3 regions of the Bacillus sp. CGMCC 1.16607 genome follow, and region 3 is predicted to be linked to each of the others. Evidence: riboswitches for the same ligand, from Rfam matches in the RefSeq annotation. Region 3 holds a riboswitch; each other region holds the start of a gene.
The links. Region 3 has a riboswitch for cyclic di-GMP ahead of ACFSO7_RS01010 (hypothetical protein). Riboswitches for the same ligand answer to the same signal wherever they lie in the genome.
Positions count from the first base shown of each region.

Region 1 (10,318 bases), on a different contig from region 3:
ATGACTTTCAAACTACAAAAAAAGGCTATCGATTGGAATTTACTATTAAAATTTAAGTTAAGGTCATAAAAACTTGCAAATATTTTTTGGAGGAATGAGAAAATGAAAAATAAGAAAACGGCTGTTCTACTGTATCCTCTTTTTAGCGAATATGAATTATCAGTTGCATTATCCATACTCATGCAGGGCAATAAAGAAATCGTGACTGTAGGAGTCGACCACCAACCTGTAAAAGGTGAATCCGGTTTAACATGTCTACCAGATATGTCTGTCGATGAAGTAAATGTAGAGGAGATTGATAGTTTACTATTGCCAGGATGCATGGATGTGGGCATATTGATTGATGAACAGAAATGGTTTGATTTTATTAAAGAGGTTACAAATGAAGACACTATTGTCGCAAGTATTTCAAGTTCTCCATTTTTACTTGCAAAAGCTGGAGTCTTAAAAGGAAAGAAATACACAGTTGGCCTACCTGAAGAGGCTTTAGCTGAATTAGGTATTTTTGAAATTGAACATTATTGTAAAGATGCTGTTGTTCAAGATGGAAACTTCATTACGGCTAGAGGTAGCGGCTTTATTCAATTTGGAAAACTTTTTGGTGAAGCATTAGGTCTTGAGTTTGATATGAATTGGTACAAACCTAGAAATAATCCCTCATTTTAGCAGGTAATATACTGACAGAAAAAGAATATTAAGATAAACGAAAGTGTTTACTTAAAAGGGGGGCTAATTGTGACATTCGATTCATTAGAGTATGCAAAAAATCTTGATCATCAAGATCCACTTCGAAAATACCAACAAGAATTCTACTTACCTGAAAAGGACCTATATTTAGACGGTAATTCACTTGGACTAATGAGTAAGCGTGCAGAAAAGGCATTGCAGGAGGTAGCTGATTCTTGGAGAGAGCTTGGAATTGATGGGTGGATGAACGGCAAGCATGCATGGTTCACTTTATCTGAAAAACTTGGAGAAATGTGTGCACCATTAGTTGGAGCAAAAGCGAACGAGGTCATCATCACCGGAAGTACAACAACGAATCTTCACCAATTAGTAGCAACCTTTTATCAACCTTCCGGAAAAAGAACAAAAATCCTTGCTGACGAATTAAATTTTCCATCCGATATTTATGCACTGCAAAGTCAAGTTCAACTGAAAGGTCTTGACCCAAAAGAACATCTCATTCAAGTGAAAAGTAGAGACGGCCGAATGATTGAAGAGCAGGACATCATTGATGCGATGACAGATGAAGTTGCTTTAATTATTCTTCCGACCGTCCTTTATCGAAGCGGTCAATTACTAGATATTGAAAAATTAACTTCCGAGGCACATGCAAGGGGAATTCTCATCGGCTTTGACGGATGCCATTCCGTAGGGGCTATTCCGCATCAATTTAGTAAATGGAATGTTGATTTTGCTTATTGGTGTACCTACAAATATTTAAACAGTGGTCCTGGTGGGATCGGCGCTTTATATGTGAATGAAAAGCATTTTGGGAAAATACCTGGTCTTACAGGTTGGTTCGGTTCTAATAAAGAAAAACAATTTGATATGGAGCATGTTTTTACCCCAGCAGATGACGCCGGTGCTTATCAAATTGGCACACCACATCTACTAAGTACAGCACCGCTTATTGGTTCATTGGAAATGTTTACTGAAGCTTCCATTGATGCGATTCGGGAAAAATCCTTAAGACAAACACGCTACCTAATGGAATTAATTCAATCGGAATTAGGAGATTTTCAGTTCACGATTGGAAATCCACGTGAAGATGACCGTCGTGGTGGTCATGTGGCATTAGAGCACCCCGAAGCCGCGCGAATTTGTAAAGCGTTAAAGGAAAATGGTGTTGTTCCTGATTACCGAAACCCTAATATTATTCGCTTAGCACCTGTTGCCTTTTATACTTCTTATGAAGACGTATGGAATGCAGTTCAAATTTTGAAGAAAATTATGCAAGAAAAGCTATATGAAAAATACGAAAATAAGCGCGAAGTCATTGCTTAGAGGGAGGCATCCTAATTGAAACTCATTGATATCTCAAGGAAGCTTGGCCATAACGTTCCAACTTGGCCGGGAGATACCCCTTTTTCATTTAAAATCAATTGGCCGATGGAAGAAAGTGGTTCTGTAAACGTTGGGAAGCTGGAGATGAGCACCCATACAGGCACTCATGTGGATGCCCCGTTTCATTTCGATAACGAGGGAAAACGAATGTATGACCTTGATATCCATTTATATGTCGGCAAGGCTCTTGTAGTCGATATGAGGAATAAAGAATGTATTGGAGCAAGCGATTTTGAGGAAATTGACTTACAAGAGGTAGAAAGGGTCTTGCTACGGACTGATTCGTGGGAGAACCCACTACAGTTTCCTGAGTCAATCCCGTTCTTAAGACCAGACCTTGCTTCTTTTTTAGGGGAAAATGGGGTCAGGCTAATTGGTGTCGACGTTCCATCAGTCGACCCGCTAGACAGTAAAGAATTAGCGGCACACCACTCCCTACACGAAAATGGAATCCATATTTTAGAATCGGTGGATTTGACTAATGTGGAGCCAGGTATATATGAATTAATCGCTCTTCCCCTACCATTAGCTGAAGGGGACGGCAGTCCTGTAAGAGCGGTACTTAGAATGCTTTAATTTGAAGGTCTAGACATTCATGCTTTGATAAGCTAGTATCATAACCGATACTAGTTTTTTCGGGTTTAAGTACATAATAAGGATATTCCTATATATAAAGGAGAAACCAATGACAGAAACTATTTCTTCATTAAAACCATTTATTCAAAACGTCTGGGAGAAATCAGCCTTTGAACAGCCGACTTCCATTCAATCACAAGCGATTCCGCTAATCAAAGAAGGCAAAGATGTAATTGCAGAATCGCCGACCGGAACAGGAAAAACATTGGCTTATTTGCTTCCAGTTCTAGATAAAATCAATCCAGACAGCCAAGGAATTCAAGCTGTTATACTAGCATCCTCACAGGAACTTGTGATGCAAATTTTGGAGCAAGTGCAAAAGTGGTCCGAGGGAAGTGGCATTCGAAATGCTTCATTTATTGGTGGAGCGAATGTAACTAGGCAGCTTGAGAAAATTAAGAAAAAACCGCAATTGATTGTTGGAACACCTGGAAGAATGTTAGAGCTTATCAAACAGAAGAAATTAAAAATGCATGAAGTTAAGACGATTGTATTAGACGAGGGAGATCAGCTTCTTGTTCCAGAGCATATCGAGACGATCAAGCAAATTATAAAGTCGACTTTAAGTGATCATCGACAGGTTGTGTTATTTTCAGCAACTTTAACGGAGCGTGCGATTCATATTGCCAAAGAATTAACCCAAAATGCTGAACTACTAAAAGTGATGAAAGACGAGACGATTAAAGCAGGCAAAGTCGAGCACATTTATTTTTTATGTGAAAACCGTGAGAAACCGATGCTATTGGAAAAAATCGGACGTCTTGAAGGAATACGTGCTCTCGCTTTTATCAATGACATTGTCGAAATCAATTTTGTCTCTGAAAAACTGAAATTCAAGGAAATTCCAGTTGGAGTGCTTCATAGCGACTTAAAGAAAGACGACCGAAAGTTGGCATTGAAAAATCTTCGAACAGGAAAAATCCAATTACTAATTGCTTCAGATGTGGCAGCAAGAGGTCTTGATATTCAAGATATTACACATGTTGTTCATGCTGATTTTGCGAAAGACATTACCCAATATATTCACCGTTCAGGACGTACTGGCCGCTTTGGAGCAGACGGAGTCGTCATTTCGCTTGTCAATGAACGAGAAGAGCGTGAATTGAAAAAATACTGCCATGAATTAAAAATACCTTTAGCCAAAAAGGTATTTTATAGCGGAAAAATCGTTGATGAACAAGAAAGAGCAGTAAAGCGCGAAACAATTAAAACAACTAAATATAAGAAAACAAAAAAATAGCACGCGGCTTGCGTGTTATTTTTTTTGGTGGAAAAGTTTGTCCAAATTGTGAAAATGGCGGATATATGACTCTAATCGTCGGATATAAGTAGAAAACAAGCGGATAAAATCGATTTTAGACGGATATAACCTGGAAGTAGTCGGATATATGAAAAACTCATCCTCTAAGACACGGAATTTATAATAAATAGACGTTTCGATTAACGTATTTATACAAATTAAAAAGGTTTTTGAGCCTTCATCAAGAATTCTTTAATAAAAGAATGTGAGAGGAGCTTTAAATAAATGGAAAATCCAAAATTAAAAAAATTAACAGAAGAATGGTTGCAAGAAGCGACGATTGACCAAATGCAAGAGAAAATGGAAAATGGGGATTTGACATCAAAGGAATTAGTCCTAATGTACTTAAAGCGTATTACTAGTTTTGACAAAAATGGTCCGAAGATTAATTCAGTTATTGAGGTGAATCCGGATGCATTACATATAGCTGCTGCCTTAGATGCAGAACGTAAAAGTAAGGGATCACGAGGACCACTTCACGGAATCCCTGTCCTCATTAAGGACAACATCGATACAAATGATAAGATGCATACTAGTGCAGGATCGTTAGCATTAGAAAATTCGTATGCATCAGCCGATTCTTTTGTAGCTTCACAATTACGTCGTGCTGGTGCCGTTATACTCGGAAAAACAAATATGACGGAATGGGCTAATTTTATGGCAATTGGAATGACTAGCGGCTATAGCTCAAGAGGTGGTCAGGTGCTTAACCCCTATGGTCCAGGTACATTTGATGTAGGGGGATCGAGTTCTGGATCAGGTGCTGCGATTGCCGCCAATTTTGCTGCGGTAGCAGTTGGTACAGAAACATCGGGCTCAATCTTAAGTCCAGCAAGTCAAAATTCTTTAGTTGGAATTAAGCCTACTGTAGGACTAATTAGTCGTACGGGAATTATACCGATTGCTCATACTCAAGATACGGCAGGTCCAATGGCGCGAACAGTCAAAGATGCAGCGCTTTTATTAAATGTTTTAGCTGGGGCAGATGAGCAGGATCCAATCACATTAACAAACACTGCTTTAACCCAAACTGATTTTACCGATTACCTTGACGAAGCTGGGTTAAAAGGGAAGAGAATCGGTATTGCTCGCGAAGGATTTTTTGATTATTTGAGTGAAGAAAAAAGTGAGGTTATGGAAGCTGCAATCAGGAAGCTGAAGGAACTAGGTGCTGAGGTTATTGAAGATGTCAAAATTCCATCAGTCGATAGAAAATGGAGCTACGATGTGTTAACTTATGAGTTTAAATCTGATGTTAATGCCTACTTAAATAAACTTCATCCTAGTTATCCAATACGCTCCTTAAAGGATGTAATCCAGTTTAATCTTCAAAATGAAGAAAAAATGTTAAAGTTTGGCCAAGCTATTCTACTTGAATCCGAAGCAACAAACGGAACATTAACTGAAGAAGCTTATATAAACTCTTTGGAAGATGATTTATATTACTCAACTGAACAAGGAATAGACTTCATCATGGATGAACATCAATTAGACGCTGTTGTTTTTCCGAATAATTATGGTGCTGCTATTCCAGCAAAAGCTGGTTATCCATCGATTACGGTACCAGCAGGATATACCGATAAAGGGGAGCCGGTTGGAATTACCTTCACAGGAATAGCCTATTCAGAGCCGCAGCTTTTATCGATCTCTTATTCCTTTGAACAAGGGACAAAAATGAGGAAATCACCGAAATGGTAAGGTATAACTAAGTTTTCAAGAAGCATACTACCTATGAACTTGGAAAAGTGTAAGGCGTCGAATTAACTGACGACCTTAGCAACTATCTCTAAAGGAGTTGTTTTTCATGGGTAGAACGAAAAAAGGAAATGCGAACGCCATGCGAAATAATAACGCAAAAAAGGGTCGCACGAGCTCTGAATTGGTTGAATTTAATACAGGGATGGATGATAAGCAAACGAACCGACCAAAAGGAAAAGAATAGAAATGAGGCTGCTCACTAGATTGAGCAGCCTCATTTTATTTGTGGAATTTTACCAACAGAAACTTCAAAGGAAATGATTTAAATATAAAGATTCTGGGAGTATAATCATGGTGTATAAAAAAATTCTGAAAAAGGCAAACTTGTCGAAAGGCAAGGACGCAAAGCGATGGGCCTAACCGATAAACGTATGGCTGCCACGCCGCCAGACTCCTATTAGGATGTCTTGGGCATTCTAATAAGGAGAGAACTGTGATGAATAAGTTTAAAATCCTCGTATTAAGCATGTTAATTTCTATGATAGTATATTCAATATCTTCATTTCCCACAAATTCCAAAGCTCAATTATCCGTTGGTCCGTTATCAACTTGGATATGGAATACAAAATCAATCATAACAAATTCCGACCAGATTCTTTCATTTCTAGCTGAAAATCAAACGAAAACGGTATTTTTGCAAATCAATTATAATATTAAACCCGCATCATATGAAACTTTTGTTAAAAAGGCTTCACAACATCATATTGAAGTGCACGCCCTTGAAGGAGCTCCTGATTGGATATCAGCAAAGGGTAACACATATTCCAATCGTTTTTTTGATTGGTTAAAAATGTACCAAGCACAAGCAGAACCTTCTGAAAAGTTTACGGGCATTCACTTAGATGTGGAACCATATTTATATTCTGGATGGAATTCGAACTATAAAAATACGGTGTTATCGTATCAAACCCTACTAATCAAAGCAAAGGATCTATCAAGTCAGATGGGCTTGAAGATAGGTGCAGATATCCCTTTCTGGTTTGATGAGAAGCTTTATAATAATAAATTAGGTAAAGGTAATCTTGCTGCTTGGGTTATAAAAAACATGGATTTACCAACGATTATGGCTTACCGTGATCAAGCAGATGGTCCAAATGGAATGAAAGCTATTATCCAACAGGAAGTTGAAATTGCCCAATCAATCGGTAAACGAATTACCATAGCAGTTGAAACAGCCCCATCTTCCGAGGCAGAGTACGTTTCGTTTTATGAAGAAGGACAAACAGTCATGCTAGAACAGCTTTCCAAACTTTCAAACGTAAATAACGATTTTGCCATCCATTACTTAGATAGCTGGATGAGCATGAAACCATAAAATCTTGCTTCTAGAATACGACAAAATTTCCTAGGAAATGATGCATTGTTAACAAGCTTCGACAGTAAAAAAGGGCCTCTCTGGCCCTTTTTTACTGCATTATTCACCAACTTTTTTCAATGGCTCTAAGGCTGGACCATTCAATACTTCCCCAGTATAAGAATATCTTGAGCCGTGACATGGGCAATCCCATGTTTTTTCAGCATGATTCCACTCGCATTCACAGCCAAGATGTCTGCAAGTGGTGTCTACTAAATGCAACTTACCATCTGCATCCCGATAGGCACCAGCTCTTTTACCGTCTACCATGACGACGGAGCCTTGGTCAGTTTCTAAGTCACTTGGATCACCAGGGACAAACTCAAGCTTACCTTTAATAAGATGTTTTGCTACATCTGCATTAATTGAAGTGAATTTTTTAAGGCTTGGGTCTGCCTGGAACCTGGATGGTGCGTACAATTCAAGGAAACTATTTTGTTTCCCTAAAACGAAATCACTTAGCATCATCGCTGCAGCTGTGCCGTTTGTCATTCCCCATTTACGATAGCCGGTCGCAATCAATATGCGTTGTTTTGTTTCTGTGATTGGACCAATGTACGGAACCTTGTCCAATGTAATTAAATCTTGTGCTGACCAACGATAAGGAATGTCTTTTACTTGGAAAGTTTCTTCAGCGAATTTTTGTAATGCTAGATGGTGTTTGAAGGTATCCATTCCTTGTCCGGTTTTATGGTTTTCACCACCAATTAAAATTAGATTTTCTCCATTAAATGGGGTGAATCTTATGGAACGGGTTGGATCGTCAGCACTAAGATACATTCCTCCAGGGTAGGAATCTTCTGCTTTCACCCCGAGAATGTAAGATCGTTCTACATACATTCTTGTAAAATAAAAGCCAAGTCCATCATAAAAAGGATAATGGGAAGCCACGATAATAAAGTTACAACGAATTCGATTTCCATCTCTTGTGATGATCGTCGGCTTATCCCCTTCAGGATCTTCAATATCAATGGCAGTTGTATTCTCAAAAAGTTGGACATTGTTCTTTTCCAAGTCCTTTACTAAATGAGTTAAATATTTTGTAGGATGGAACTGGGCTTGATTCGTCATGCGTAAGCCAGTTTTTATGTCGATATTAAATGGGATACTATCCACATTTCCGCCAGAGATTTTTAGTTTTTCATATGCTTTTGCCTCAGTTTGTATTTTTGTAGCGTATTCATCTGTAGTCGCATAAATAAAGGCATCTTGTTCGAGAAAATCACATTCAATTTGTGCTTTTGAAACAGTATCTTTTATAAATTGAATGGATTGGTTAGCAGCATCATAATATTGTTTTGCTCCCTCCACTCCAAAATGCTGAATTAACTCATCATAAATAAGTCCATGTTGGGCGGTAATTTTCGCTGTTGTATGCCCTGTTGTTCCAGTTAATATTTTTCCAGCTTCAATTAAAGCAATTTTGACATTATGCTGACGCAAAATATGTGCTGCCGTAATCCCAGTAATACCTCCACCGACGATGGCAACATCAACGGAAAGATCTTTATCTAACTTTGGAAAAGAGGGAAACTCTAATTCTCGCCAATATGATTCAGGATATTGCGGTAAAGATTTGTTTTGCATGGTTTTCCTCCTAATATATGTACTTGTGGCTATTTTTTCCATGATATGGTCATTTCATGTGTGGTTTGGAAAATATTATTCAAGAAAGAAGGAAAATGAAATTTCTTATGGAAATATGGATTATTATATGTAGTCATTACAAGAAAAAGTGGGTGGAAAAGTTGAGTAAACATTTCGATACAGAAGTTCTTCATGGTGACAAAAAGAAACGAAACATTATGAGTAAAGTAACACCCATCTATCAGACCTCAGCTTTTGTTTTTCGTGATTTAGATGAATTAGAAGGATATTATCATGGTAACGGCCAATATTTATATTCTCGAGTTGCAAATCCGAATACGGATGAACTCGCGGATATGTTGCAAGACTAGAGGGTGCACCCGATGGGGTGGCCGCTTCATCAGGTCTATCGGCGATTCTTGTAGGCGTGCTTGCCGTTGTGAAAAGTGGTGACCATATTATAGCAGCGGATGATGTATATGGTGGGAGTTTTCACATGCTTAAAGCCGGGCTAAGTGACTTAGGCATTGAAACCAGCTTTGTTTCTTTTAAGGATCTCCTTCAAGTTGAAAAATTGATACGCTCAAATACGAAACTATTATTGACCGAATCAATTACGAATCCTCTACTAAGAGTAGAAGATTTGCCGGCAGTAGTAAATTTAGCAAAAAAATATCAACTAGTTACTTTGGTGGATAATACATTTGCGACACCGTATCATTGCAAACCCTATTCATTAGGAATTGATTTAGTTGTTCATAGTGCAACCAAATATATCGGTGGACATAGTGACATTACTGCAGGAGTGTTAGTTGGCAGGGAAGATTTACTCGAAAAAGCCAAGGCAAAGGTTGTTAATCTTGGAGCAAATCTAAGTCCGTTTGAAGCATGGCTGACCACTAGAGGCTTGAAAACATTGGCTTTACGGATGGAGAAACAATCGAAGAATGCACAGAAGCTTGCGCAAGCTTTTTCAAATAATCCACTTGTTCGGCAAGTTTTTTATCCATTCGGAGTGAATCCAGATGGCTTTGGTGCCATGGTGACGATTGATTTGGATCGCACCATAGATGTTAACCAATTTTTCCGTTCCCTAGGTTGGGTTAAAATCGTCCCTACTTTGGCTGGAGTAGAAACGACTGTTTCTCACCCCTTAACGACATCACATCGTGCCTTACCACCTGAAGCGTGTCAAGCGCTTGGGATTACAAAAGGGATGGTTAGAATTTCAGTCGGTTTTGAGAAAATAGAAGATATTATAGATCAATTTCAACTAGCCATTAATCAATCTAAAAAGAATTAATTAAATGAATGGAGTGAAATAATGTCTCAAGCATGGTCTCCTGAAATAGTCGTTACAATGGACGAAGCAAGACATTTAATAGAAGCCCAGTTTCCAGAACTGGCACCTGTCAATATTCAAGAATTAGGAAAAGGCTTTGATAATACAGTATTCAAAGTGAACGATGATTACGTTTTTCGTTTCCCAAGAAAAGAAATTGCCGTTCGATTATTAAACACTGAAAATCAATTGCTACCCAATTTGGTCAATGGATTAAATATTCGAATTCCTGAACCTATCTTTTTCGGCAAAGAGACGGATAGCTACAATT
Region 1 covers NZ_JBHUJX010000019.1:352,369-362,686, reverse strand. The annotation lists gene ACFSO7_RS14180 (DJ-1/PfpI family protein) at 103-666, shown strand; gene kynU (kynureninase) at 736-2,010, shown strand; gene kynB (arylformamidase) at 2,026-2,646, shown strand; gene ACFSO7_RS14165 (DEAD/DEAH box helicase) at 2,756-3,946, shown strand; gene ACFSO7_RS14160 (amidase) at 4,232-5,704, shown strand; gene ACFSO7_RS14155 (hypothetical protein) at 5,811-5,948, shown strand; cyclic di-GMP riboswitch class I at 6,072-6,155, shown strand; gene ACFSO7_RS14150 (amidase) at 6,201-7,079, shown strand; gene ACFSO7_RS14145 (FAD-dependent oxidoreductase) at 7,179-8,705, opposite strand; partial or broken gene ACFSO7_RS14140 (trans-sulfuration enzyme family protein) at 8,924-10,008, shown strand; gene ACFSO7_RS14135 (phosphotransferase) at 10,030-10,318, shown strand, end outside.
Region 1: it holds a riboswitch for cyclic di-GMP, as region 3 does, so the genes downstream of both, ACFSO7_RS14150 (amidase) here and ACFSO7_RS01010 (hypothetical protein) in region 3, are expected to answer to the same signal.

Region 2 (10,318 bases), on a different contig from region 3:
ATCAGCTTCCTTCGTCTTCATAATTGCATCGCCAATCTCAATGTATAGATCATCATAACTATTTTGGCCTAATACGGAATCGGCAAATGCACTAACGAACAAAAAAATAGTCAGAACAAATAAGCCCGCTTTATAAAAAACTCTCACATTTATTCAGCTCCTATTATAGAAGAAAAAAAGAGAAACTATAAAAACAAAGTTTCCCCAATAAATCCTCCCTTTTTTACACCTGGAAGGCATGCAAACATAGCACTGCCCCGATGGACTATATATTCATTTAATTGATCCATTTTTGATAACCTTTGTTGGATAGGAACGAATTGCTTTTCGGGGCTGCGCTGAAAACTAATAAATAATAATCCAGCATCAAACGTTCCTCTTTTGATATCCATTCCTTCCGCGTATGAAAAGGAACGGCGTAAGATTTTCTCTTTTCCCTCACCGCGAGCAACCTTTAAATGGGCAGTGTTTGGAATATATTCCTGCCCATGATCATTCTTCTTCTTAAAATCAGCCTCATCAAATTCTTTCTGCTGACCAAGAGGGGCACCACTGTCACGATAACGTCCGAATGTGTTTTCTTGTTCCTTAAGAACGGTCCGATCCCAAACCTCAAGGAACATTTGAATACGGCGAACGACAAAATAGGAGCCGTTAACAAGCCAATCTGGACCATCTCCTTCTTGGACCCAGACATGCTCATTCATTTCCTTTTCATTATTCACATCAGGATTAATCGTACCATCCTTAAACCCAAATAGATTACGAGGAGTTTCACTTTTCACATTCGCCTGTTTTGTCCGTTGAAATCCAGCTTGACCCCATTTCAGCACCGCTTTTCCACGTGCAATTCGTGCAAAATTTCGAACCGCATGAAAAGCAACCTGAGGATCATCTGCACACGCTTGAATACAAATGTCTCCTCCTGTCCACTGACTTTCTAAGGCATCAAGCGGAAATTTTGGCAAATCCTTTAACTCTTTCGGCTGTTTATTTTGTAGACCAAAACGATCTTTGCCATCTTTAGTAAACAAAGTCGGTCCCACTCCAAAGGTAATCGTTAGATTCGAAGCAGAAAGTCCTTCAGCCTCTCCTGTATCATCTGGTGGCATCAGTTTGTTATCCGTTAAATCTCCAACCGCTTTACCTTCCGTAATCGCAGCCGCTGCAGCCGTCCATTCTTTAAAAAGCTTAACCAGTTCCTCTTTGTTTCCTGTGATCACATCAAAGGAAGCAAAGTAAACATGGTTTTGGACCTCTGTCGCCACTCCCGCTTGATTCTTACCGTAGAAAGGAACGATGTCTTTTATGGTGTCTTTTTTTATGGATGAAGACATCGTGTCAGCAACCGCTAATGCTCCTCCGACTCCTGCTGCACCTAGCAGAACACCGACTCCACCTATCCCTGCTGCTTTTAGTATTTCTCTTCTAGAAATTTGTTTTTTCAGTAGATTGGAATCTTCTTCTCTCTTAATCTCTGACAAGGTTTATCCCTCCAGCACAATTCCTAACTGGGAAAGCGGTTCTGCTAGCCCGTTAATGGATTGACTTAATTCTTTTACTTGTTCTGGTGTCAATTCTGTGTAAGTAATATAGCCTTCGCCTTTTCTATACAGATCAAGCAATCCGTATAATGAATTAAAGTGATTACCAATTTCATCTGATAGATTGCTATTCTTTTTTTCTAGTGCAGGTTTTAACAATTGATAAATTTTCTCAGCACCTTCAACATTTGCTACAAAATCGTATAAATCAGTATGGGAGTAGCGATCTTCTTCCCCTGTTACTTTAGACGTTGATACTTCATTTAAAAGGTCCACAGCCCCTGTTATAAGTAACTCTGGTGTTACTTCAACTGTTTCTACCTTTGCACGTAACAGTTTCACATCTTTAATCAGCTGCTCTGCATACGTTTCATAGCCTTTTGTTGTATTATCTACCCAAAGACCCATTTCAATTTTATGATATCCACCCCACTCTGCCTCTGGTACATCACCTTCACGAGCATCAATTTTAGGGTCTAAATCTGCAAAAACTTCTGCAATAGGTTCAGCACGTTCATAATGCATTCTTGCAGGTGCATATAGTTCTTTCGCTTTATCAACTTCCCCAGCAATTACCGCATTGGCAAAAGCCTCTGTTTTCTTCGCAAATTCATCAATTTCATTGATTGCGTAGGTACGGTAATCTGTTGAAACTTGGCTTAAATCCACTTGTTCACTTTTTACATTTTCATTTTCTTCTTTTTTCGGTTCAGAAGAATCTTGATCTTTCGCCGTGCACCCAAACAATAGACTGCTAGATAATAATAAAATAAATGGGACTTTATATTTTTTCATAAACATGAACGCTCCTAATTTACGATTGATTTCCATTCTCAATTATAATGAGTTTGAAAATCATTATCAATAGATTATTTGTGAATATATTAAGAAAAGACACCTAGCAAATACTCTAGGTGCCTTTTAAAGTGACTTATTAATTTTTTCCAGTTACATCATAACGCACTAAACGTGGCGGTTCGACCAGCATTCCTTCGGTAGCTATCTTGAATGCTTGGTAATGTTCTGTCTTAAAATGATATTCAAGTGCAGCAGTATCCTTCCACTCCTCCACCATCACAAATGTATTTGGTTCAATTGTATCTTCATAAAGATGATAACTGTTGCAACCAGCCTCCGCTTTAGAACCCTTCATTACTTCCTTAGCATGCTGTAGATACTCTTCTCGTCTAGCAGGATCCACTTTAATATACGCATGTAGTACGAGCATGTTGATTTCCTCCTTTTGCTTGTCCATATTCCATCAAACCTATCATACGTCTTTTTATGACCTTTTCCAAATAATTGTTATGAATAAACCCGAATCGATTTGATAGAGGTCATGATCGATGCAATGACACCTACGATCGTTACGATAATTAACGAATAGAGCATTTTTTCATCTTTTAATATTAAAACCGCCGTTAAAATGATTAGTGCATCTATACATAAAATCACAATACCTACATTGATGGATAGCCATTTCGATATTATGAGAGCAAGCAAATCTACTCCACCTGGACTCGCGTGTATTCGAAGCATCATTCCAACGCCTGTACCAATAAATAGCCCTCCAAGAACAACATTTGCTAATAAAGGTAGATGATTAAACCCGCTAATCGGGAATAGCAAATTAATTCCAATTGCCGAAATCAATGTCCCTACTAACCCTTTAAAAAAATAATTTAAATCGTATTTGATTGCAATGAAATAAATTGGTAAGTTAAGACAGACAAAGGTGATTGCCAGTTGGAAACCGAACGTATAATTAGCCAGTAAACTAATTCCCCATATTCCCCCGTTAACTAAACGAGAAGGTAATACAAAACCATTGACACCTAACCCAATGAGAAAACTCGCGACAATAATTGTTAATAAAGTTCTTAGCAATTGAATACCCCTTTAAAAAGTATTTTACTATTATCTATATGATAGAAAAGAGGCTTAATTCACAGAAAAAGCGCAAGCTCCTTGATCAGCCCCGATAAAGAAGACTGGTCGATTGGCGAGGTAACGAAGCCAGAGACCTAGTCGCACTTATGCAAACCGTTCTTTGGTTTGCCAAGCAAATGCTTCGCAGGCCGGAAAGTCGTTCTTTGACTTTTTGGCTGGCGAACATTTGACCTCGAGGTCGACAAGGGCTCGGGCGTCCTGTCGCATTGTCGACACTAGTACATCCTGAACGTCGGGGCTAGGACGCTTGCGCTGGACAATTTTCTAAGTCCGAAAATGTTATACTTTCTTATTTTTTAAGAAGAAAAAAAGCAATTGGCCAATTAAAACCAACTGCTTTTGATTGTTTACTAAATTATGCTTTCATCCCAGTGTAAATTAAAATCGCGTCTCTTAAAAAGAGAGCCGTTCCTGGCTGATTTTTATCGTAATATGCTGTAAATCTTTCATCATCCACATACATTTGTCCAAGACCTGCATGCGCTTCTTTACTATATTCACTCCAGTAGTAGCATAACCATTGCTTGTGTAAATCAGCTGCTTTTTGTGCTAATTCCCCTGCAGGGTCTCCAGTAGCAAAAGCCTGCGCCAACGTAACTTGCACCTGCTCCGCTAATTTTGTCACTTCATCATGTTCTTCTTGGCCCATGTTCATGACTTTAGCATTTGATTTATCAATCGTATCATCACCATATTTTTCGCGAATTTCTTTCCCATATTTTTTCTCATTATCCTCAATCATTTTTTTCTTAAATCCTTCAAACTTTTCTTTATTTGACATATGAATTCTCCCTTCCGTTAAGGCGATCGTTTTATCTACATTTCTTATTAACAAATCTAATTGCTCTCTTTTTTCAAGGAGTTTCTCACGATGTTCTTTCAGCGCTGAAGCTCCATCAAAGGAAGGGGCAGTGACGATATCCTTTATACTATCTAAGCTAACTCCTAATTCTCGATAGAAAAGGATTTGCTGTAGGCGATCCACTTCCGCTTGCCCATAGATTCGATAACCAGACGAATTAATTCTTGCCGGCTTAAGAATTCCAATCTCGTCATAGTATCGTAATGTCCTTGTGCTTACTCCCGCTATACTTCCAAGCTTTTGCACTGTATATTCCATGTGATCATCTCCTCATAAAGCAACGATACACCTTTACGCAACGTCAATGTCAACAAATATTTAAAAATTATATTTTAAATCCAGCAGTAAGTTCTTTTAATTTTTTTGCCATATCCGATAACTGCTCTGTCGTACTTTCGATTCCTGTCATTGTTTTAAGCTGTTTATCAATGCTCTCGCTAATATTTTCTGTGCCTGCCGCCATTTCATTTGAAGTTAATGCAAGATTCGAAATAGCGAATTCGATATTTTTTGTAGACAATGCCTGCTTTTTGTTAGCCGTATCGATTTGTTCAATTTCACGTACAATGTGTAATATATGTTCATTTATATTCTGGATATTAGCAGTTACCTCTGAAGATTTATGTACCCCATTAGAAACTTTTTCTTCTACTAATTGAACTGATTTTACAGCAGAAATAGATTTTAACTGATTTTCCTTCACAAGTTCTGATATTTCAAGTGCCGCTCGGTTACTTTCATCCGCAAGCTTTCTAATTTCATCCGCTACCACACTGAAACCTTTTCCAGACTCACCTGCACGAGCAGCTTCAATGGCCGCATTTAATGCCAACAGATTGGTTTGTGCTGATATTCCCGTTATTATCTTGATGATATCTACAATTTTGTTGGATGACTGATTGAGTTCATTCATGAGATTTGAAACGTCTTTTGAAGAATAAGCAATCTCTGTTATGAATGAAACCACTTCAGAAATTTTGTCAGCACCCTCCATTGCTGCTTCCTGAACCTTTTTAGTATTTTCCGTTGTTTGCCTTGTTGCCATTGAGGTTTCATCTGAAAAGAGTGCTGCTTCCCCTAGGATTGATGTTGTTTCCTCTGTTACAGTTGCTCCCTGTGAAGTACCGAAGGCTATTTCCGCCACCATTTTCGATATTCCTTCAAGTGATTTAGTTGTAATAATTGTTGCTTCATTCAATTGTACACTTGAAGTTGAAATGGTTTCCGACGAACTAGCTACTTCCTTTATGATGGATTGGAGCTTGTCTACAAATAAGTCAAAACATTGACTCAGCTCCCCAATCTCATCCTTACTATCATAACCAATCCGTTTTGTCAGATCGCCATTACTTTCAGATATTTCCTTTAATTTAGTAGAGACCTTTTTCGTTGGTATAACGATGGATCTTGAAATAATAATAGACAAAATAAAAGTACTTATCGCCCCTATTATTAAAAGAGAGATGATCACGATCATTGTTATGCGATATGCAGCTTTACTGTCTTGATATGTATTCTTTGCGTCATTAATATGTTTATCAATAATTTTATCTAAAGCAGAGATAGCCCCTTTTCTCGTTTTATCTAAATTAACCAAACCCTCAGGAGGACCACTGGGAACCATGCTGCCGCCAACCTCTTGATCATTTGCAGGCATTCCTTGAATTTTGCCTGTCCCATTTTTCTCAATAAAAGTATCAAAGGCAGTGAAAAATTCCTTAAGACTCACTTGAAAATTTTCATAATCCTGATTGCCCTTATATTCTAATATCTGATTATTTACTGAAGATATATGGGTATTGATATCCTCTTGTATCGTTTTTTTCAGCTCATCATCATTACCAGCATCCATTATGGAATTCGCCTGGGACCGAATATACTCAATTTCGGATTTTATTGACTCAAGTTTGACAATTGGAACAAGCATTCTATCATTTAAATTTTGGATACTCGCATTAATATTTGATAGTTGATTTATCGAGGTCACACCAATGATAACCAGAAAGAGGAAAAAGCAAATGGTCAATATACTTATTTTTTGACCAAATTTTAGATTTCGAAATATACTCATTTGTAAACATCCTTCCAATTAAATTTATATAGCATTACATTATTTCAAGGATATGTAAAAATCTCACTCTACAGCCAATAATTATAAGTGTAAATTGTTTCTAAAAAGAGACAAAAAAATGAATAAAGTATGAATAAAGTCCTAAAAAAAAATGCCAGATTATTCAAAAAGACTTTAGTCCTTATGAATAACCTGACATTCTATATTAAATAAAAAACATCTCATCATTAAATAGATATAAAAAATTCTTCGTTTTCTCAGCTCTAATAAATCGATTTCTTCCTTGCTTTTTTGCTACGTATAAAGCATCATCAACTGCTTTTTTTAATGAATCTACTGTTTTTCCGTGATTTGGGAAAACAGCAACACCAGAACTGACTGATACGATGATTGAGTGTTCTAATATGATAAGTGGATTTTGTTTGTAATACTCCATCAAATTATCATAAAGATTCTCCATCTCGTTTTCTAATGGAGATTTCATGATAATCATAAACTCATCTCCCGCGTAGCGGTAACCCTCAATGTTCTCCCCACAAACACTCTTGATTCCATCTGCCAATATCTTTAAATATCTATCGCCGATATCATGACCGAAATTATCATTTACCTTTTTTAAATGATCTGAATCTATCATGATAAGGGTGATTTCTTGATTATTATCATTAATCATTTTTGATAAATCATCATGGAAAGCTCGGTGATTTTTTAACCCCGTTAATTCATCTGTTTGAGACATGACAAAGATCCTTCTGTATAGTCTGGCCGTTTCGATTGAATTGATCACCTGAGTCCCAATGATTTGCAGTAATTCTTCATGCTCTTTTCGATAGGCAAAATCCGAATAGCTTTGAGCAGAAATCACTCCTCTGACATGATCATCAATAATGACAGGTACAAACAGACATGATCTAGTGATACCATCTGATCCATATAGAGCATTATATTCTTCTGATTGAGCTAACTGTTTCTGATGGACAATTTCCCTTGATAAAATCGCCTGGGTGGTATAATTATCACCTAATTCACGTATAATTGGTGGATAGTATTCCCCTTTATCCATAACAAACGTGAAATCTATCAATGACTCAGCTTCATTATAAAAAGCAATAAAAAAAGATTCCGTGTTCATAACTTGAGAGACCATTTCATACGCTTTTTCAAGAAGTATATCCTCGTCCAATGTTTTACTACAAATTTGAGCAAAATCATGTAAAATTTTATAATGCTTATTCAACCAGCTCATATTTTCCATCTGATCATTTATTAATTCTAATTGAAGTAAGACGGAATCTACTATTTCTTTTTCTTCCCTATCTCCAATATGTTTTTCAAATTCTTCAAGAGTTTCTTTTGAAAGAATATTTTTTTGAACTCCAATATTTTTAAGCAAATGATTAATTAACGATAAAATCTCCTTATTTCCCATATTTAACACTTCCATAAAGGTATTTACACAAACTACAGACTTACTATATTAAAAAACAAATACAAATGACAAGAAAAAAATAAAAAAAAATAGATAAGTCGTTAACCGATTCATCTATTACCAAAAAGCAGGAATTTTCGGTAACTGGCTGGCATTATCATTCGACTTAGCCCCTTTAGTTTTGCGTCCTCATTTTTCAATGAGTTTGCCTTTTCTAAACGTACGCTATTTAATTATTCAGCATAATCCATAAATATCCACTACCTTAAATATATAGTGCTTACTAACCATAGTCAATGGCTAATGGTTAGGCAATCTTCGACAAAATATGGAAATAATTAGGCGCAATAATATAGACAAACTACATGAATTTAGTATGAAAGTTTGTCCACTCTTGAACATATAGTTTAACAAAGGGGGAATGGATTTGAATACATCTCTGTCAACTTATAAATTAATTCGATATACAGTAGCTTATGTTTTTATCATTTCGGGCTTGATGAAGCTAATTAGCGTTGAATTAGGAAACTACTTTATCAATTTAGGCCTGCCTTTTCCACTTTATCTGAAGTATGGGGTAGCTACGGTAGAAATGATTTGCGGTTTATTCCTAATAGTGAACAAACACGTTAAACAGACGACGATTCCGTTAATAGCAATTATGATAGCAGCGATTATATTAACAAAAGTTCCAATACTACATACTGGCTTTATGGCATTTGCTTTTAATGCTAGATTAGACATTATTATGTTAGTTCTACTATTCATTCTTTACACACGTAATCATCATTAATAATGAACTAAAAGGTAGGCACTACTTAATTGAAGTTGCCTACCTTTTTCACTAATTTATCTATTTACGATAAGGCTTTGATTTGCTTTCGATGTTCTTACTTCTATAGTAAGTGCTCCTTTATTAATAACTGCTTTTAATAAGAAAGGCGCCCCTGTCGTATTCTGAAATCGAAAATCAAGTCCTCCATAGGATACAGTGGCATCTCTTCCTTTTGGCACATACCCGACATTCACTGAGTGGTGATGTTTTTCTACATAAGCTACACCGAGTTTATCTACAGCATTAAATAATGTAGAGGATGTTTGGCAAATTCCACCACCAATCCCTTCGACCAATTTCCCATTCACCGCTTCCATTGCTTTTTGATACCCATGTGCCTCATCACTAGGACCAACTGTCGTATTGAAGGAAAAAATGTCGCCAACTCCAACAATGACATTATTGATCGCATGTGCTGATAACTCGATATTTTTCGTTCTTCCCGCTACACTACTATTAAAATACGTCGTAAACGAGGCGATTGCCACTTCTCCCAAATTAGAAACCTCTTCGGGCTTATATCCACTTTCAGTAACATAAAGAGGTAATTCAACCGTTCCACCTTTTAAAGACGCATTTATCACCTTTTCCACTAACTCCGATTCCTCAAGTATGATACGTGGACTTCCTTTTATCACCTGACCATTTTCATCTAATTTGTCTGGAATCATTCTTTGGTCATAGCCGTTGATTGTTTCTGTTCCTCTTGCAATCGTTTTGACCCAACCTTCAATTTCCTTTTTATAATTTTCGTTATCCGTTCCAAATCCTAACTCTAACGGATTAATAGTTTTGATAACTTGTTTCGTGTTAGGATCTACCACTTCAACTAAAATGACCTCTTCTTCGTTTTTTTCCTCCAATGGCTTTTCCTTATCTTTATCCAACGCTTCTTTCTTCTCTAATTCAATTTGTTTCTGTAATTCAACTATTTTTTTCTCTAATTCCTTTTCCCTCGTTGTTTTTTCTGAACATCCAGCTAATCCTATCAAACTAGCAGTCAAAATCATCGATGTTACCCATGTAATCTTCCCCATTGATCTCCCAACTTTTCCTTTTTTTGTCCTAAGTCATAGGCTGTCAGTCACATTCCCCATTGTATTCACACCTCTATGTCCATATTCCTTAAGACAAACTCATTTGGAAAAAAATTCAGAAGCGCCTTGATCAGCCCCGACAAGCAAATGCCGACCCAAAGAGGAGGTTTGCTCTTTAACTTCATCTTTGGGGCGCCATTTGATCTCGAGGTCGACAATAGCACGACGTCCTGTCGCATTGTCGACACTTGTACATCCTATACTTCGGGGCTAGGCGCTGGAGCTAGATTACGAAAAACTCCTTCAGAGTTAACCACAACTTATAAACTATATTTCTAAGCTCACCACAAATTAAACATTTGCCATATGGAAATCTGATTTTATAATAATGTTAGAATTAAACTCCGAGATTCCTAGTTTTTAAATAAGGCACTTTTCATAAATTTTGTTTTTCTTGAACAAGTAGAATGGTTGATTTCCACTGCAGGTTGCTCGCTTTCCGCGGGGCGGGCGGTGAGCCTCCTCGGAGTGTACGCTCCTGCGGGGTCTCACCTGTCCCGCTGCTCCCGCAGGAGTCTCGCACCTTCCGT
Region 2 covers NZ_JBHUJX010000019.1:201,621-211,938, forward strand. The annotation lists gene ACFSO7_RS13360 (FTR1 family protein) at 1-147, opposite strand, end outside; gene efeB (iron uptake transporter deferrochelatase/peroxidase subunit) at 186-1,484, opposite strand; gene efeO (iron uptake system protein EfeO) at 1,488-2,339, opposite strand; gene ACFSO7_RS13375 (putative quinol monooxygenase) at 2,479-2,772, opposite strand; gene ACFSO7_RS13380 (YitT family protein) at 2,850-3,431, opposite strand; gene ACFSO7_RS13385 (MerR family transcriptional regulator) at 3,850-4,614, opposite strand; gene ACFSO7_RS13390 (methyl-accepting chemotaxis protein) at 4,682-5,269, opposite strand; partial or broken gene ACFSO7_RS13395 (MCP four helix bundle domain-containing protein) at 5,624-6,427, opposite strand; gene ACFSO7_RS13400 (sensor domain-containing diguanylate cyclase) at 6,633-7,856, opposite strand; cyclic di-GMP riboswitch class I at 7,993-8,076, opposite strand; gene ACFSO7_RS13405 (DoxX family protein) at 8,284-8,649, shown strand; gene ACFSO7_RS13410 (VanW family protein) at 8,706-9,728, opposite strand.
Region 2: it holds a riboswitch for cyclic di-GMP, as region 3 does, so the genes downstream of both, ACFSO7_RS13400 (sensor domain-containing diguanylate cyclase) here and ACFSO7_RS01010 (hypothetical protein) in region 3, are expected to answer to the same signal.

Region 3 (10,318 bases):
TTTCATTCCGAATGTTATCATCATTTTCTAATAGCCTAATAGAATTATTGTGCTTATTTAATTGCATGGATAATGTAATATCTAATTGCCATCATCATAATATTTATAAGGCCAACTGAAATTACATTCAGACATTTTATCCTTCAAGGCTTTTGAGGATTAATTTTCATTCATTATTAATCATTAAGGAGGGGGAAAATGAAAAAATTCAGTTCTTTTCTGGTACGGTTACGATGATTCAAGATCATTTAATAAGTTCTGGAGAGGGAAAAGTTTTAAATTAATGTCCCTTTTAAGAGAGGATGGTACAATAGTAAATTTCATTATTAGTCCAACAATCTATTTTCTAGATCATGGAATGGTTTCAATTGGAGACCGAGTAACTGGTTTTTATGATGTTAATGTACCTGTACTCTTATAAAATCATTGTAATTTGTTAGTCACTTTTAGAAGAATTAAGGGGCGTAAAGCCTCTTTCTTATTGATAGTTGAAAATTATCATTACTGTTTCGTATTTACTCTAAACTATTATCAAAAACCACTTGTGCCACATGCGATCGTTTTCAAAACATTCAAGTCTGTTTGCTTCCCAGATCCTGCAGCTAGTGTTCCCCTAAATCCCCGTGGTGAATCACCAATGTTTTCCCGTCCTTACAGACTATGACGAGTTAGCTCCAAAAGAGTCTGTACGAATAATTCCTTAAAAATTGGGACATAGGTCCAATCATTATATACAATAGGGTGTACTCTAAAGGGACAAAATTGAAAACCTCCACACAAAACGGAGGTTTTATACCACTATTCAACAGCGCATAAAAATACCATCTGTTTTTCTTGAAGCTTTAAAAAGGGGTCTAAAATAAAAGATCAATCACAAGCTCAATAAATTTTATTCCAATTCACCTTGGATTTTACCCCAGTTTTTAACTCTTTAAAGTTATCAACATACTATATTGGGTAATTATCTAATAAGGGAGTGAATATATATGGCATTTTTTCCACCTCAAGGTTCAACGAGACAACAACCACAATCTCCTCCACCGCCATACGTTCCACCAAAACCGTTTCCTTCACACTATTTAGTCGATTGTTTAAATAACTACACCTATGTTTGGCTAGTAAATGGGGAGGGATTCTGGTTTTATCCTACGTACCTCCAATATGGCGAAGTTGCAGGATATAGGTGGAATGGTACATTTTGGACGTTCTATGGTTTTGATGAAAGATTAATTGAAACGGTTGCCTGTTATCCAATCCCTACTTTGTACTAAAAACAAAAACTCCTAGTGGAAATTAACCCACAAGGCTCTTTTACCCTTTTAAGTTAGCTTTAGAAATATCCGGGCAGAGGCATGATTTTAGCAGTTGTTGCCCTGGTGATAACAATTTTTACACCACTGAAAAAAAACTATGCCACTTGAAAAGCAGAAGATCTGAAATAATAATACTTGACGAATCTGACTTAAAGGGAACTATTCCTTAATGCTAACTTTGAGTTAAACGATTTGAATAATCACTAAAAATATTTCGGCCAGCCAACATTTTACATAGGTTAAAATGTTGGCTTTTTATTTATAGCAAAATCTTTTAAAAAAATCATTCAAATAAATCATTCAAATAAATGTTTGACCATAAGAAAGTTTCTACATATACTAATAATCAAATAAGTATTTGAATAAGTGATGGTGAAAGAATTGAAGCATGATGATGTTTGTGAAATAACCTGTTTTGACGAAGAGAAAGTAAATAGAGTCAAAGAAACAGTTTTCCAACTCAATACTTTGGCTGTATCGCAAATATTTAAAGCATTAGCCGATGATACTAGGGTAAAGATTGCTTTTGCTTTAAATGAGGAAGATGAATTATGTGTGTGTGATGTGGCTAATATTGTAGGCTGTACGACAGCTACCGCGTCTCATCATTTACGATTGCTCCGTAATTTAGGGTTAGCAAAATATCGAAAAGAAGGCAAATTAGTTTTTTATTCATTGGATGACGATCATGTTAAACAATTGATACAAATTGCCTTTATGCATCAACAGGAGGGGAAAGCAAATGGATAAGGCGTTAGAGCAATCACAGGCAAAAACGGTTTACCGAATTCAAGGATTCTCATGAGCTGGCTGTGCCACTAAGTTCGAAAAGAACGTAAAACACCTGGATGGTGTTTCAGATGCTAGTGTCAATTTTGGGGCTTCCAAACTTACCGTATATGGGGATACAACCATTGAAGAACTTGAAAAAGCAGGCGCTTTTGAAAAATTGAAAGTGATACCTGAAAAACAACGATTTGAAGAAGTGAAAGAACCATTTTGGAAGAAGCATTCAACTGTTATTGCATCTCTAGTTTTCTTACTAATGGGGTGGGTATCAGGAGAATTAAACGGTGAGGAGAGTATGACATCGGTTATCGCTTATACAGCTTCCATTATCATTGGTGGTTATCGTTTGTTTGGAACAGGACTTAAAAATTTAGTCCGTTTACAGTTTGATATGAGAACATTAATGACAATTGCTATTATAGGAGCTGCATTTATCGGGGAATGGGGAGAAGGCGCAACGGTTGTGATTTTGTTCGCCATCAGTGAAGCACTTGAATCCTATTCAATGGATAAGGCACGACAATCCATACGTTCCTTGATGGATATTGCACCAAAAGAAGCCTTGATTCGGAGAGGTAATCAAGAATTGATGGTTGAGGTCGATGATATCCGTATTGGAGACATCATGGTTGTTAAGCCAGGCCAAAAAATTGCGATGGATGGAACCATAGTAAAAGGCCTTTCGTCCGTCAATCAAGCCGCCATCACAGGTGAATCAGTTCCGGTTTCCAAAACAGTGGATGATGAAGTTTTTGCGGGAACTTTAAATGAGGAAGGGATTCTCGAAGTTAAGGTAACCAAACATGTGGACGATACCACAATTGCCAAGATTATTCATTTAGTTGAGGAAGCTCAAGCAGAACGAGCGCCTTCTCAAGCATTTGTTGATCGTTTTGCTAAATACTACACACCGATTATTATCTTAATTGCAATAGGAGTTGCCATTTTTCCGCCGCTGCTATTTGATGCCGATTGGAGTAAGTGGATTTATCAAGGATTAGCTGTGCTAGTGGTAGGGTGTCCATGTGCTTTGGTCATCTCCACTCCTGTATCAATTGTGACGGCAATTGGAAATGCTGCGAGAAATGGTGTTTTGATTAAGGGTGGAATTCATTTAGAAGAAATGGGAGCGCTAAAAGCGATTGCTTTTGATAAAACAGGCACCTTAACAAAAGGTGAACCAGTGGTTACAGACTATTTACCGCAACCAAATACAAACTCAAATGAGATTCTAACCATCATTGCGGCTTTAGAAAATGGATCGGGACACCCATTGGCTTCAGCGATTATGAAAAAAGCGGAGCAAGATAATTTACCTTATAAAAGCATTGCCATTGAAGACTTCTCTTCCATAACCGGAAAGGGGATTAAAGGAAACGTAAATGGTGAAACGTACTATGTAGGTAGTCCGAATTTGTTTGACGAAATCGTACCGAACGGCATTCCTAACAACTTAAAAGGCATAATTATAGAGCTTCAAAACCAAGGAAAAACGGTAATGGTTGCCGGTACTTCAAAAGAAGTCGTTGCATTACTGGCGGTGGCTGACGAGTTAAGAGAAAACAGTAAGGACGTTATTCAAAAACTCCACTCACTTGGTGTTCAAAAAACGATTATGCTAACAGGGGATAATTCCGGAACGGCAAATGCCATTGGTAAACAAGTTGGTGTTTCAGATATTCAAGCAGAATTACTGCCACAAGATAAATTAGCCTTTATCAAGGAATTAAGAAATAAATACGACCGAGTAGGAATGGTCGGTGATGGCGTGAATGATGCACCAGCCTTAGCGGCTTCTACGGTCGGAATTGCTATGGGTGGCGCTGGAACAGATACGGCATTAGAAACAGCTGATATTGCTTTAATGGCAGACGATCTAGGAAAACTGCCGTTTACCTTAAAACTAAGTAGAAGAGCATTAAACATTATTAAACAAAATATTACTTTTTCATTAGGAATTAAGCTTGTCGCCTTATTATTAGTAGTACCTGGATGGTTAACATTGTGGATTGCTATTTTTGCAGATATGGGTGCTACTCTTATTGTTACGTTAAACAGCTTACGACTTCTCCGAGTAAAAGATAAATAAGATGGGCTTCCCTTTATTGGGAAGCTTTTTTAAGGGAGAGAGTAAGTGAATAATGGCTGGAATCCAGATCATTTATAAATGCTGGTCACCGGTTTATGTTGTATCGAAAAATTACTGGTATCCAAATGGAGGGAAAGATTTGAAGCAACTATTATACATAATCATATTAATCATTACATTAACTGGACCAACAATGGTTAATGCCCATACTGAAATCAAGTCTTCCTTTCCTCAAGAGGGACAAATTATTGATAGTAATTTGGTGGAAATCAGCCTTCAGTTTGAAGGCGAAATTGAGGAACTAAGCACGATGGAATTGCTGAAAGGTGAAATTAAAATCCCACTTGATCAGGTGAAAGTACAAGAAACTCAAATGATTGGCACACTATCACAACCATTAGACAATGGCTCTTATACAGTAAAATGGAGAATAGCAGGGGAAGACGGACATGCGATAGAAGGTATTATTCCATTTATAGTACAAAAAGAATCAAACAATGTTGAAACGCAAAATCCACCTACTAATGATGAATCAGCTGAACAGCAAGATGATAAGACTACCGATTCACAAAATAATAGCGGTCAAAATAAATCAAACAACATGGTGGGAACCATTAGCATAGTAGTTTTTGTTTTGATCTTCATTGTGGGTATCCGATCGCTTTTTAGAAGGAAGAGTTAATATGAATTTCTTAATACCTATTGCAGAACTCGGTAATTACCTTATGTTTTCATTTTTAGTAGGACACGTAGCCTTACAATTCGTATCACAAGAGAATAAACCTAAAATCTATCTACCCAAACCTGCTTTACTCCTGTCCACACTTGGCGTTATTATATTTTCTCTTGGACCTGTGATACAGGTGATATTTTATTTTAAAGATAGTGTAGGGTTAAATTTAGCGACACATTCTGTTCTTACCGATTTTCAAGTAGGACGAGCTTGGATATTTATCGGTTTTATGGCAACCTTTTTGTGGATGACCCTTTATGTTGAAGGATCTAAATATTTACAAGCATTATTGTTATTTCTTATGATTTTAGCTATAGGATACTCTAGCCATGTGGCATCATTGTCCTTTTTAACTGGAACAATTACTCATACAATTCATTTTCTAGTAGTTACATTATGGACGGGGATATTAATCCATGTGGCCTGGTTTGCAAAAGAGCAGCCCCTCTGGTCTAAGTTTCTAAAATGGTTTACCCCATTAGCAAGTATATGCTTAATCGTTATCTTAGTTAGTGGACTATTCCTAATGTTTTTTGTGGTGGAACCGGAGGATTATGTTAAAGCATGGGTACTACCTTATGGGCAGATGTTACTTTTAAAACACATTTCTATTATACCTGTTTTAGTTTTTGCTTTTATAAATGGAGTTTTAGCCAAAAGGTCTTTATCAAATTTATCTTTTAATCCTCTTCCTTGGATTAAGACCGAGAGTATTTTCATATTTCTTATTTTTTATGTAACTGGTATTTTGGGGACTTTATCACCTCCACATGAGGTGGAATTTACCATTAAATCAGAAGGTGCTTCTAAATTGGTAGAGTGGTTAATAGGAAAGGATATCTCGTCTATTCTTCATTTGACAATCAACCCTTCTTTCCATTCGATCATTCTGATTACCCTTTCTATCCTATTTTTGCTTTTGATTTTGGCTAGTTTTAAAAAAGTTAAGCCAATACTAGCGGTCTTATTTGGAATTAGCTATATATTAGCTTTCTATCTGGGGTTAATGAATACTTTAAATATTTAAATTGCCTGAATAGACTAAAATGAGCTGCCATAGAAATGGCGGCTCATTTTTTCGGGGAGGGAATCCTGTTGCAGTAGCTACTTGTGATTACGACGCATGGACTCGGAATTTACAGGTTGATCATTTGGATTATTTTTGAAACCTCTGTATAGGGAGCTATGTCTAAATAATGGCAAGTGAGGGAGCGTATCATTAAAGAAACTTCTATTGTAATTAATGGAAGAGTATAATTTGAAAATGTAGTGTTTGAGCAAGTGGTAACAGGAAGATTGGATGTATTTTTACATTGGAGAGGAATAAAATTATGGAGAAAATCTTGATGAGCGACACTAGAATAAATAATATGATGGTTGATCCTAATTACAATGAACCGTTTGTAAATCTTGCTATCTTTGACCCTAGTATTAAAATAGACCCAACTCTTGAACAGAGGAGTCGTTATTTTTCTTGTGTTCGCTTATCGATTGCAACTAAGCTTTCCTTAGCAAAAAAGTTACTTCCGGAAGGTCTGTCTTTTCTCCTTAAAGAGGGATACAGGCCTTTACATGTTCAAGAAATGGCTATTGAAAATTCAATGAATCGAATTAAAGAGACTTCCAACATACAGGAAATAAACGCTATAAGGGCTGAAGCCTCAAAATATGTGGCTCCACCCGAAGTGGCACCTCACCCAACGGGGGCTGCCGTGGATATAACCCTTATAGATTCTTATGGGAGAGAACTTGATCTTGGTACACCATTTGATGCTATTCCTCATGAAACAGATTATGCGACCTATTTTGACGCTGAAAATATAAGTTTAGAAGCAAAGAAGAATAGAAAGATACTTGCAGAAGCCTTGGTAGCGGTTGGTTTTGTTAATTATTTTACGGAATGGTGGCATTGGTCATATGGTGATAAGTATTGGGCAGTAATGACTGATGCTAAAAACGCGCTTTACTTACCTGTATCAGAGAATGAACTAAAGAAATTATTAAAGAAGTAGACTATACATACTTATGATTCATTTTAAAAGGAGACTTCTGGAACAATAAGAAATGATAATCTAAAAAAATACACAAAAATAATCGAAAGGTTAAGTGAGAGGTTTATATGACATTAAATGCTTTTTATTTGGGATAGTATCTATTGTTCTAACATTAATTGTGACCGGTGAAAGTGAATTGATTATTACCAATTTTCTCCTGGGCTTAATAGCAGGAGAGCTAACGAGTAAAGGAAAAAGAAAAAAATAAAATGATCTGCATAGCGTTGAAGCTAACTAGATAGGCGGTGTAATTATTTGGAAGAGCTAGTAACGGAAATAATACAAACTATTTCAGGAATGGCTGACAAAGAAAAGCGTTTTATAGTAGGGATTGATGGATTAAGCCGATCAGGAAAAACTACATTAGTAAATCATATTAGAAAGATGGAAGAGCAAGAGGGTAAATTAACTGTATTGGTGTTTCATCTAGATGATTATATTGTTGAACAAAATAAAAGATACAATACATCCTATGAAGAATGGTATGAGTACTACTACTTACAATGGGATATTAACAGCTTAAAAGAATCCCTTTTTCAAAAATTAAAAGTTTCAGAACAGGTAACTCTCCAACTTTATGAAGCATCGCATGATACTCATAGTACCCACACTATCAGTTTACCAGAAAATTGCCTAATTATTGTTGAGGGTGTATTTCTTCAGAGAAAGGAATGGAGAGATTATTTTGATTTTGTCATTTACTTGGATTGTCCAAGGGAGATTAGATTTAAACGAGAAAGTGAAAATACCCAAAAAAATATTGAAAAGTTTCAAAATAGATACTGGAAAGCAGAAGACTTTTACCTAGATACTGTTTTTCCAAAGGCACAAGCTAATATGGTTTTAAAATCTTAATAGCTTTATCTAAAATGTGTTAGTCCTTTTGTCTGTAAATTAAGAAAATATTTCTAATTCGACAAAAAAATGTAATTAATTTATAATGCAATAGTAATATATTAGTGTGAGATTAGAACTATTTAAAAAAATTGAAAAAGGCAAACTTATCGAAAGGTAAGGACGCAAAGCTACGAGTCTAAAATCCTCTTGGATAATGATAGTCGGGTTGCCAAGTATAATAACAATCGATTATCTGGCTATCCTTATCTACATAGGGGATAGCTTTTATTTTTTAAAATTCCCAGAAAAACCGTGCAAGGTCGACAATGAAGTATAGCAGACTATAGGAAAAAAGGAGATCAGAGATGATAGTTGTAGATAAAAAGAAATATAAAATGGCCATTAATGAATCTGCGAAGGAAGTACATGTACAGGTGCATGGATTAATGAGAGCTGAGGATGCAGAAGGTTATATGATAGATTTACAGGAAACAATTAATAAAGTATCAAGAAAAGATTATACGTTTGTTGTCGATGCGACTCACCAAACACCAGTCCCGTCGAAAGTAGTACCGCAATTAGAGCAAACGATGCAATTTTATTCTAGCTTAGGTTTCAAGGATATCCTTGCAGTAAAACCTTCATCTAAAATTGCTCAAGTGCAAGTTAGAAATGCACTTGAAAGAATTGATTTCCCAGGTACATTTGTCGATCGTGTCCCTCATTCGATATAACGCTAGGTCCCAAAACATTAAAAGGGGCTTTTATTTTGAAATTTGAAAGGAAGTTCAATAAGTGCAAACAACACTAGAATTGTATACATATGAAATTATAACGAAGGAACAAACAGCTTTAATTCAGGAAGCAGCTGAGTGTCTAGCTCGTTCATTTGTTGGAATGGATGTTTCAGGAAAATGGGTTCAGGAACCGATGGTAGGTCAATTAAACATAGGTTATGAAGATTTCTATAAGTTTACCAAGGATTATTTAGAATCTACAGTAGAGCAGGGATATTGCGCAGTCGCTCAGGACTGTAATAAAAAAGTTGTTGGTGTTCTTGCTGGAGATACAAATGCACCAGAGATTATCGGAGAAGATATATTTGAAGGTTCTTTTTATGATATGAATGTCATTCTGCGTGTACTGGAGGATGTGGATAAACGTTTCATGGAAGATTATAAAAAACGAAACGGAAAAGACATCCAAGATGGAGAGTTATTACACTTATTCATGATAGGAGTAATAGCTGAACATGGCCGTCACGAAATTATTCAGCAATTAGGAAATAGATTGATAACAAAGGCATCCTCACAAGGGTTGAAGGCTGTTTTAGGTGAAGCGACAAACCCGAAGTCGATACGAGTAATGGAAAAATATCATAATATGAAAAAATATAAAGACTTAGAAGGAAATGATATTGTTCATAAATATCAGGATAATAGTAAGTTGAATGGTATTCCTGCAAATGTAGCGGATGGAACATATATCCTTTTAAAGGAACTTTAAAATATTCATAATGAAGTCATTTTCAATAATTAATAGGAGTTAGGGGATTTATTTATCATGGAAGCTATTATGCTAGGTATAATTGTTATTTTAATAGGAGTTTCGGTGTATTTTGCTTACCGATATTTTTCGCTAAAACATCATCCTCATATTAATAAAGAAATACTAAATGGAATGAAAGAAATATCAGCAGGTAATATCATAAACAAAGTTGATGAAAGAAGTTCTGATTACGCTATATTTAATCAAATGGTTGAGTTTTTCAGCAGTATAAGGGAGAAGTTTTTTTCATTTTCAAAAGATGTGCATGAAAAAGGAGAAAATCTCGCAGAAATCGGTGAATATGCTTCTGAGAAAGCGGATATTGTTAGAGCGGCAATTGATGAGGTAGGTAGAGGATTAAAGAAACAATTAGTAGCTACAGAAGAAAGCGCTGCATCTATGGAAGAAATGGCAGAGGCTATCGAAGATCTATCAGTGAGATCAAATCAAATTTCAGAACAATCGAACCTTACCTTAGAGTTAACTCAAGAAGGAAACGAGAAGCTAAAGGATTCCTTAGAAAAAATGGAACAGTTTAATCAAACAGTAAATACAACATTTGATGCAATAAATAAACTCGGAGAAAAATCTCATGAAATCGGCACTATTGTAAAAGTAATTACAGGGATTTCAGAACAAATTAATTTATTAGCTTTGAATGCGGCGATAGAAGCTGCACGTGCGGGTGAACACGGGAAAGGATTTGCGGTTGTTGCTGATGAGGTTCGAAAATTGGCCGAACAATCACGCCAATCTTCTTCTGAGGTATCAAATATTGTAAAGAATATACAAGAAGAAACTGACATAGTTGTCAAGTCAATGCAACAGGGAACGGAAGAATTTAAAGATACAAATACGACCATTGTAGAGGTTGCAACCATGTTTGAAAAGATTCTATCTACTACAAAGATCATTGCTGAAAATAATGAAAATTCTTCTGCAAGTACGGAAGAAT
Region 3 covers NZ_JBHUJX010000004.1:33,413-43,730, reverse strand. The annotation lists gene ACFSO7_RS01045 (transporter) at 987-1,271, shown strand; gene ACFSO7_RS01040 (ArsR/SmtB family transcription factor) at 1,695-2,063, shown strand; gene ACFSO7_RS01035 (heavy metal translocating P-type ATPase) at 2,056-4,191, shown strand; gene ACFSO7_RS01030 (copper resistance CopC family protein) at 4,244-4,873, shown strand; gene ACFSO7_RS01025 (copper resistance D family protein) at 4,875-5,951, shown strand; gene ACFSO7_RS01020 (M15 family metallopeptidase) at 6,256-6,936, shown strand; gene ACFSO7_RS01015 (kinase) at 7,234-7,833, shown strand; cyclic di-GMP riboswitch class I at 7,963-8,049, shown strand; gene ACFSO7_RS01010 (hypothetical protein) at 8,181-8,549, shown strand; gene ACFSO7_RS01005 (hypothetical protein) at 8,611-9,321, shown strand; gene ACFSO7_RS01000 (methyl-accepting chemotaxis protein) at 9,379-10,318, shown strand, end outside.